Linked DNA regions of Adhaeribacter arboris. The main gene of each other region encodes a partner of the protein of the gene in region 2 in a complex. Links are inferred from orthologs where the notes say so. Each region holds a gene or a part of one and is shown on either strand. Other genes may lie near its edges.

Region 1 (3,537 bases), 1.3 Mb from region 2 along the record:
ACAATCAGAAATTAGCAGAAACTTATGCAAAAATTATACAAGCTTCGAAGTAGTTTTTGAGTTTGTTTTTACAAGCAGCCTGTCGACGGGCAAACACGGCGAGTTTAGTTTTTAAGACGTCTACAAATTGGATTCCTAAAGATTTTGTGGTACTTACTCTCAGGAAGCCAAAAAGCTATTTGGAATGGTAAATAGATTGGAACAATAGATACTACCATTAATCTATTCTAAAATTCAGGTAATTATAAGGTATTGCTTTATTTTTTCCTAGCAAAAAGCTTATATTTAATCTTAAAATTTACCTAAATTCTTAAATAAGAAGGTAACAATTTAATTTTCATTTCGCCACTTCCATCTTTTTCCGGACAGCTATATATTTTTCTCATTTAGAACCTGAAAATTTTATCTTTGTAAGGAATGTAAGGCAAATGAAATGGCCCTGATAAAAAAAGAAACGGTAGACCAGATTTTAGCGCAAGCCGATATTGTAGAAGTAGTTGGTGATTTTGTGTCGCTGAAGAAAAAGGGGCAAAATATGTGGGCGCCTTGCCCTTTTCATAACGAAAAGTCGCCTTCGTTTTCGGTGTCGCCGGCTAAGGGAATTTATAAGTGCTTTGGCTGCGGCAAAGCGGGTAATGCGGTGCAATTTATTATGGACGTAGAGGGTACCAGCTACGTAGAAGCATTAAAATACCTGGCTAAAAAATACGGGATTGAAATAGCCGAAGAATCTACTCCCGAAGCCACCAAAGCCCAGAACGACCGCGATAGCCAGTTTATTCTTTCTAATTTTGCCAAAGATTATTACCAGGAAATCTTATTTAACCACGAACAAGGTAAAACCATTGGCCTGCCTTACTTACACGAACGGGGTTTAGGTTTACCCACTATCAAAATATTTGAACTCGGCTACAGCCTCGAAGCCTGGGATGGTTTTACCAGTAAAGCGCTGGCGCAAGGGTATCAGCCACGTTATTTAGAAAGCACCGGCCTTACCATTGTAAAAGACGACAAAAAATACGACCGCTTTCGGGCGCGTGTCATGTTTCCGATTCACAACGTATCGGGGCGGGTAATTGGGTTCGGGGCGCGTACGCTTAAATCCAACGATAAAACGCCCAAATACCTGAACTCGCCGGAGTCGGAAATTTACCACAAGAGCGATGTTTTATACGGTTTGTATCAGGCCAAAAACGCCGTCCGGAACCAGGATGTTTGTTATCTGGTAGAAGGTTATTTAGATGTTTTATCGCTGAGCCAGGGCGGAATTGAAAATGTAGTAGCTTCGTCGGGTACGTCGCTTACCGAAGGACAAATTAAACTGATTGGCCGTTATACTAAGAATATTACCGTACTCTACGACGGCGATGCGGCCGGGGTTAAAGCTTCTTTACGGGGGATAGATTTAATTCTGGAAGGCGGTTTGAACGTGAATGTAGTAACGTTTCCGCCAGGCGACGACCCGGATTCGTACATCCGCAAGGTAGGCGATGTAGTTTTTAAAGAATACATCAATGCGCAAGCCCAGGATTTTATTACTTTTAAGACCAACCTTTATCTGCACGAAGCCAAAGATAACCCGGTAAAAAAAGCCGACGCCATCCGGGAGATCGTGAGTAGCATTGCTAAAATCCCGGATTCCATTAAAAGGCAGGTTTTTTTAAAACAATGCAGCGCCTTGTTCGGGATCGACGAAGATGTGCTGATTGCCGAGTTTAACAAAATTTTTCACCAGAACCGCCAGCAACAGCAAAAACAAGCTACTTCCGCCACTGCTTCGCGTACTTTCACCGACGAAGAATTGGCCGAAGCCGAGGCATACGGTCAAGAGACAGAAACCGAACCAGACCCGGAACTGGATGTAATCTACCACCACGAAAAAGAAGTAATTCGCCTGGCGCTGACGTACCCGGCCAACCCGCTCTCGGACCAGGGCGTTTATATGTTGCCTTACCTGCTCGAACAATTAGACGATACTACTTTCCATACCCCGGTATTCCAGGAAATCATCGACTTTGCCCGCCAGCAACTAGAGCAAGGCCAATTTCCCCGTTCCGAAGATTTTATTAATCATCCGCATTCTGAGGTACGCACCATGGCTATTAATCTGATGAGTCAGAAATACGAGTTGAGCGAAAATTGGGAAAGCCACCAAATATTTGTTCCCCGCGAAACCGACCAACTACAATACGCCGCCGATACGGCTTTACTGCGCCTGAAGCGCTGTAACGTACAACGCATGATTAAAGAAAACATGGAACAGCTCAAGAATCTGACGGATTTTAATGCGATTAAGGACCAACTGGAGATTCTGAAAACCCTAAAAGTGTACGAAGACCAGTTCTCGGAACAACTGGGTACCGTAGTGGCCCGGTAATGAACAGGTTCGCCCAGTTAAAAAGATTATTTATTGCCTTAGCTCTTGCCCTACTTAGTCTGGTGGTGGGTACGGTGGGGTTTATGGTTATCGGGCAATTAAACCTGCGTCAGGCTTTTTACATGACCGCCATTACTTTTAGTACCACTGGATTTGAGGAAGTAAAGCCACTCACCCCCGCCGGGGAAATTTTTACCTCGTTCTATATCTTATTTAACCTGTTTATTTTTGCTTATTTTCTATCAGTGCTCAGCAAATATATTTTTGAGGGCGAACTGCAGGCTATTTTTAAAAAATATATGTCGGAGAAAGATTTACAGAAAATATCCAACCACGTTATTGTTTGCGGGTTTGGGCGCAATGGCAGCAAAGCCTGCGCGGATTTACTGGCGAACCACGAGCCGGTATTAGTGGTGGAAAAGGATGAACAATTGTTAAAAACAAAATCAGGTTTTGGCGAGGTTACCACTACCATTGTTGTGGGCGATGCTACCCAGGACGAAGTATTAAAACAAGCGGGTATTGAACGGGCCAAAGCTATTATAACGACTTTACCCAAAGATGCCGACAACGTTTTTGTAACCCTCACCGCCCGCGAATTAAACAGCAGTATTCAAATTATTGCGCGCGCTTCCGATAAAAGCACCGAAAATAAACTATACCGGGCCGGCGCTAACAGCGTAGTAATGCCCGACGAAATTGGGGGCAGCCACATGGCCAACTTGGTTACCCGGCCGGTAGTTATTCAGTTCCTGGAAATGCTGAATGGGATGGGCGCCAGTAAACTAGTGCTCGAAGAAATTGATTTTGCCGAAATTCGAAAGCAAACAGAGGTTGTGTCCATCCGCGAGTTAGATATTCGGAATAAAACCGGAGTAACCGTAATCGGAGTGAAAAATAACCGGAATCAGATTGAAATCAGTCCTAGTCCGGATACCCAAATTGGAATGGAGGATGTATTAATTTTACTCGGCACCGAAGACCAGGTAAAAGCCTTTATGCGCACCTTCCGGAAGATTTAAGCATTTACCATTTACCAATATACTCATATACCATAAAGCTTTATTTAAGTGCAGGAAATGATACTGATTTTTTAAGCATTTAGCAATGGATTTTTTTATTGGAAATAGCCGCCTCTCCTTCCCTGTTTTTAGGGAAGG
Region 2 (4,225 bases):
CGGTTGGTTACCTTCTGAATACCCGCAAAACCATTGTAATTAATTCGAGGCGCTCCCGCTTTTCCTTTCCGGGTAGTAACTAACACCACCCCATTCGCGGCCCGCACCCCGTAAATAGAGGCGCTGGAAGCATCTTTTAAAACTTCCATCGACTCAATATCGGCAGGGTTCAAAAAGCTTAAATCCGGCACAAAAGTACCGTCTACCACATAAAGCGGCTCTACTCCACCCTGCGCGGAGCCCACTCCCCGTATCCGGACCTGGGGAGAAGCGCCCGGTGTACCGGTGTTGGTAATTTGCACCCCGGCTACCCGGCCCTGGATAGAGCTCACCGGATTTTGAGAAGATTGTTTTATCAGTTCATCGCCTTTAACCGACGTAATAGAACCGGTTACGTCGCGCTTTTGCTGGGTACCATATCCCACTACTACTACTTCGTTTAACTGGGTAGCATCGGTAGCTAATTGTACGTTAATGGTAGTGCGGTTATTTACCGGCACTTCTTGTTGCTGATAACCAATGTAGCTAAAAACGAGAGTGGCATTGGCGGGAGCATTTACGGTAAAATTACCCTCCACGTCTGTTTGGGCGCCCGAAGTAGTACCTTTAACGAGCACGCTTACTGCAATCAGGGCTTCACCGGTTTTGGCGTCGGTAACCCGGCCCGAGATTGGCACGGCATCCTGGGCATAAAGTAAACGAACAGTAAACAGACACAATAATAGTAAAAGGTGTTTTTTCATATTTGTGCTATAAGAATGAAAGTATAAAATGACATCATCTTTATACGCCCATTTTTAAATTTGATGCTTGCAGAAGGGCTATTTTTTACAGAATATCTAAATACAAAAACCTGATGCGCTGAAAAACAGGAACTTTATTTGAATATTTTTATAATATCTACCTTAAAAAAGGCTTGTAGCAATTCTCATTTAAAACCAAAAGCCTCCCGTAGGAGGCTTTTGGCTAATTATAGATTTATTTTTACTACTTTATAGCTTAGCTTCTAATCATACTTGTGCTTCACCTAATTACAAATTAGAAATTTAGGCTTAAAAGGGTCTCAAGCTGGAATAAATGCTAATTTTTGTTTCTATAAATTAAATGGGACAAACATTAGTAGATACGAACTTTATATTTCATAACAGAATCTAACTTTCAAACTTTTTAACTTTCTAACCTTTCAACCAGCAACTTAAAAAGGTGGCTCTTCGGTATCAAAGCTGGATTTAGGTAAAGAATCGCCGTTCATTTTGCTGGGTAAACGTACGGCATTGCCGCCGCCAAACGGATCGTCAAAATTACTGGGTGGTAAAGCATTGCCGCCACCAAACGGATCGCTGCCGAAGTCGCCTTCCAGGTCGCCGAACTTAGTAAACTTACCAATAAATTTCAGGTTAACGCTGCCGATAGAACCGTTCCGGTGTTTGGCAATAATTACCTCTCCCACACCTTGGGTAGGGTTGCCGAGTTCGTCTTCGGTAATGCCGTAATACTCCGGGCGATACAAAAAGATTACCATGTCGGCATCCTGCTCAATGGAGCCGGATTCCCGTAAGTCGGAAAGCTGCGGTTTTTTATCGCCCCCGCGGGTTTCTACGGCCCGGCTGAGCTGCGACAGAGCAATGACCGGCACGCTTAATTCTTTGGCTAACATTTTTAAAGCCCGCGAAATAGACGCAATTTCTTGTTCCCGGTTACCGCCTACCCCTTTGCCTTCGTTCCCGGTCATCAGCTGCAAGTAGTCGATGATGATCATTTGAATATCGTGCTGGGCTTTCAGGCGGCGGCATTTGGTGCGCAATTCCCGGATAGATAACCCCGGTGTATCATCAATGTAAATGGGGGCTTCAGATAACCGGGAAATTTTGTGGTTGAGCTGCGCCCATTCGTAATCGGCGAGATTTCCTTTTTTAATTTTTTCCCCTTCCAGTTCCGCTTCCGCCGAAATTAAACGGTTAACCAACTGCAACGAAGACATTTCTAACGAAAAAATTGCTACCGGTTTCCGGAAGTCTACGGCCGCGTTCCGCATGGCAGATACGACAAACGCGGTTTTACCCATCGCTGGCCTGGCTGCAAGTATCACTAAATCAGACGGTTGCCAGCCCGAAGTAACCCGGTCCAAAGCCGTAAAACCGCTGGGTACCCCGGTTAAGCCTTCTTTCTGGTTTTTCTTTTCCTCGAGTTCCTTAATGGCTTTGTGCATCAAGGAGCGCATATCGTCGAAGTTTTTGCGGATATTGGCTTCGGATACTTCAAACAACGATTTTTCGGCGTAATCGAGTAAATCAAACACGTCGGTAGTATCTTCAAAAGCTCGTTTTTCTACTTCGCTGGAAATTGAGATAAGGTCCCGCTTAATGGAATTTTCGGTAATAATGCGCGCGTGAAATTCCACGTTAGCCGCCGAGTGGATGCGCGTCGTCAGGTTCATGATGTAGTACGGCCCACCCACAAACTCCAATTCCCCGTCTTCCCGCAATTGCTGCGTAACCGTTAAAATATCAATGGGTTCTGATTTATCAAAAAGCGCCAGGATTGCCTTAAAAATTTTCTGGTGCGCATCTTTGTAAAAACTTTGCGGTTTTAAAATATCAATAACCGTAGTTAAGGCGTCTTTTTCGAGCATTAACGCTCCTAATACCGCTTCCTCTAAATCCAGGGATTGGGGCGGTATTTTACCTAAACCGGCAGTTATAGAACTCTTGCCATTCCAACGGGCATTTTTTCCATCACGGGAAAACTTTACTTTACTCTCCTCCATACACAAATCTAACAAAGTTCTCGATTGGCTTATTAACAATTTATAAACCTTTTCGTCCACAAATCCTTTCGTGCTGGTACTGAACCAAGTAAAACATTTTATACTCTTTTTTCAAAGTAAGCGCCAATAGCCATAAGTGTTTTCGCGTGTCCGAGAGTAAAAAAAATTTGTACATTTGTCGTCTTACTCACTCGATTACATGCAAACAACGCAATTGCAACGCATTCATCTTATTGCTGTGGGCGGCAGCATCATGCATAACCTGGCGCTGGCGCTCCACCAAAAAGGCCTGCAAATTAGCGGCTCCGACGATGAAATATTTAATCCGGCGTACGACCGCTTACAGGCAGCGGGGATTTTACCCGCCTCAATGGGTTGGTTTCCCGAAAAAATTACGCCGGAGCTGGATGCGGTTATTCTGGGAATGCATGCCCGGTCCGACAACCCGGAATTGCAGCGAGCCCAGGAATTAAATCTTCCTATTTATTCTTTCCCGGAGTTTATTTACCAGCAATCAGTAAATAAACAACGCATTGTTATTGGGGGTAGCCACGGTAAAACGTCTATTACTTCTATTATCCTCCACGTGTTGCAATACCACAACCGCTTGTTTGATTACGCTGTGGGAGCGCAGTTAGAGGGTTTTGATAATATGGTAAAGCTTACCGAAGAGGCTCCCATTATTATTATTGAAGGCGATGAATATTTAGCTTCGCCCATTCAAAGAGTACCAAAATTTCATTTGTATCACCATCACATTGGCGTTATTAGCGGTATTAGTTGGGATCATATCAATGTATTTCCGGACCCTAAAGTTTACCGGGAACAGTTTCGGCTATTCGCCGACATGACTCCTAAGGCAGGTACTATTATTTATAACCAGGACGATGAACAAGTGCTGCACATTTGCGTGCCCCGCAACGATTTAGTTAAATATATTGGCTATACCGCACACGAACACCAGGTGCATAACGGCATTACTTATTTACGAACCAAAAAAGACGATATTCCGCTCCAGATTTTTGGCGAGCATAATCTGCGTAATATTTCAGCGGCTAAAGAAGTTTGTCGGCAGGTAGGAATTAAACCCCAGGCATTTTACGAAGCCCTTAAAACGTTTAAAGGCGCGGCCCGCCGGCTGGAGTTTTTAGGGGGAAATAATTTTACCCGCATTTACAAGGATTTTGCCCACGCTCCTTCTAAAGTAAAAGCTACCACCGAAGCCTTAAAAAAACAGTTTCCGGACCGAGCCTTAGTGGCTTGCCTGGAACTGCACACTTTCAGCAGTTTAAACAAAAATTTTCTACCGCAGTACAAAGGGGCTTTGGGTAATGCCGATCTGCCTATTGTTTACTTTAATCCTAAAACCTTGGAACACAAACGCCTGCCCGCCCTGCAGCCCGAGGACATAAAACAAGCTTTTGCCAACGATACTATCCAGGTGTTTAACGATAGTCA

Evidence for each region.
Region 1: the proteins of dnaB (region 2) and dnaG are in contact, whole or in part, in a crystal structure (PDB 2R6A), measured with the Geobacillus stearothermophilus proteins. The link is inferred for Adhaeribacter arboris from one-to-one orthologs. Residues at the interface, in WP_033016901.1 of Geobacillus stearothermophilus: Ser13, Glu15, Ala16, Gln18, Glu91, Leu92, Asp94, Ala95, Val96, Pro97, Thr98, Ala99, Ala100, Asn101, Tyr104, Tyr105, Ile108; in WP_049624496.1 of Geobacillus stearothermophilus: Lys456, Leu457, Leu458, Pro459, Ala460, Asn463, Ala464, Leu467, Leu535, Leu536, Ile537, Ala538, Gln544, Glu545, Asp548, Tyr549, His552.

Annotation. Positions count from the first base shown.
Region 1 is NZ_PYFT01000001.1:312,273-315,809, forward strand. What follows is about bases 1-2,905. They hold dnaG (DNA primase), read left to right. Parts: upstream 1-433; coding sequence 434-2,377; downstream 2,378-2,905. Other genes in these bases: AHMF7605_RS01330 (potassium channel family protein), read left to right, coding at 2,377-2,905. Outside these bases: more of AHMF7605_RS01330, read left to right, coding at 2,906-3,399. UniProt on the Escherichia coli protein: RNA polymerase that catalyzes the synthesis of short RNA molecules used as primers for DNA polymerase during DNA replication.
Region 2 is NZ_PYFT01000001.1:1,608,950-1,613,174, forward strand. Bases 482-3,442 are described here. They hold dnaB (replicative DNA helicase), read right to left. Parts: upstream 2,768-3,442; coding sequence 1,196-2,767; downstream 482-1,195. Other genes in these bases: AHMF7605_RS06675 (SusC/RagA family TonB-linked outer membrane protein), read right to left, coding at 482-743; AHMF7605_RS06685 (UDP-N-acetylmuramate--L-alanine ligase), read left to right, coding at 2,967-3,442. In the rest of the region: more of AHMF7605_RS06675, read right to left, coding at 1-481; more of AHMF7605_RS06685, read left to right, coding at 3,443-4,225. UniProt on the Escherichia coli protein: The main replicative DNA helicase, it participates in initiation and elongation during chromosome replication. Travels ahead of the DNA replisome, separating dsDNA into templates for DNA synthesis.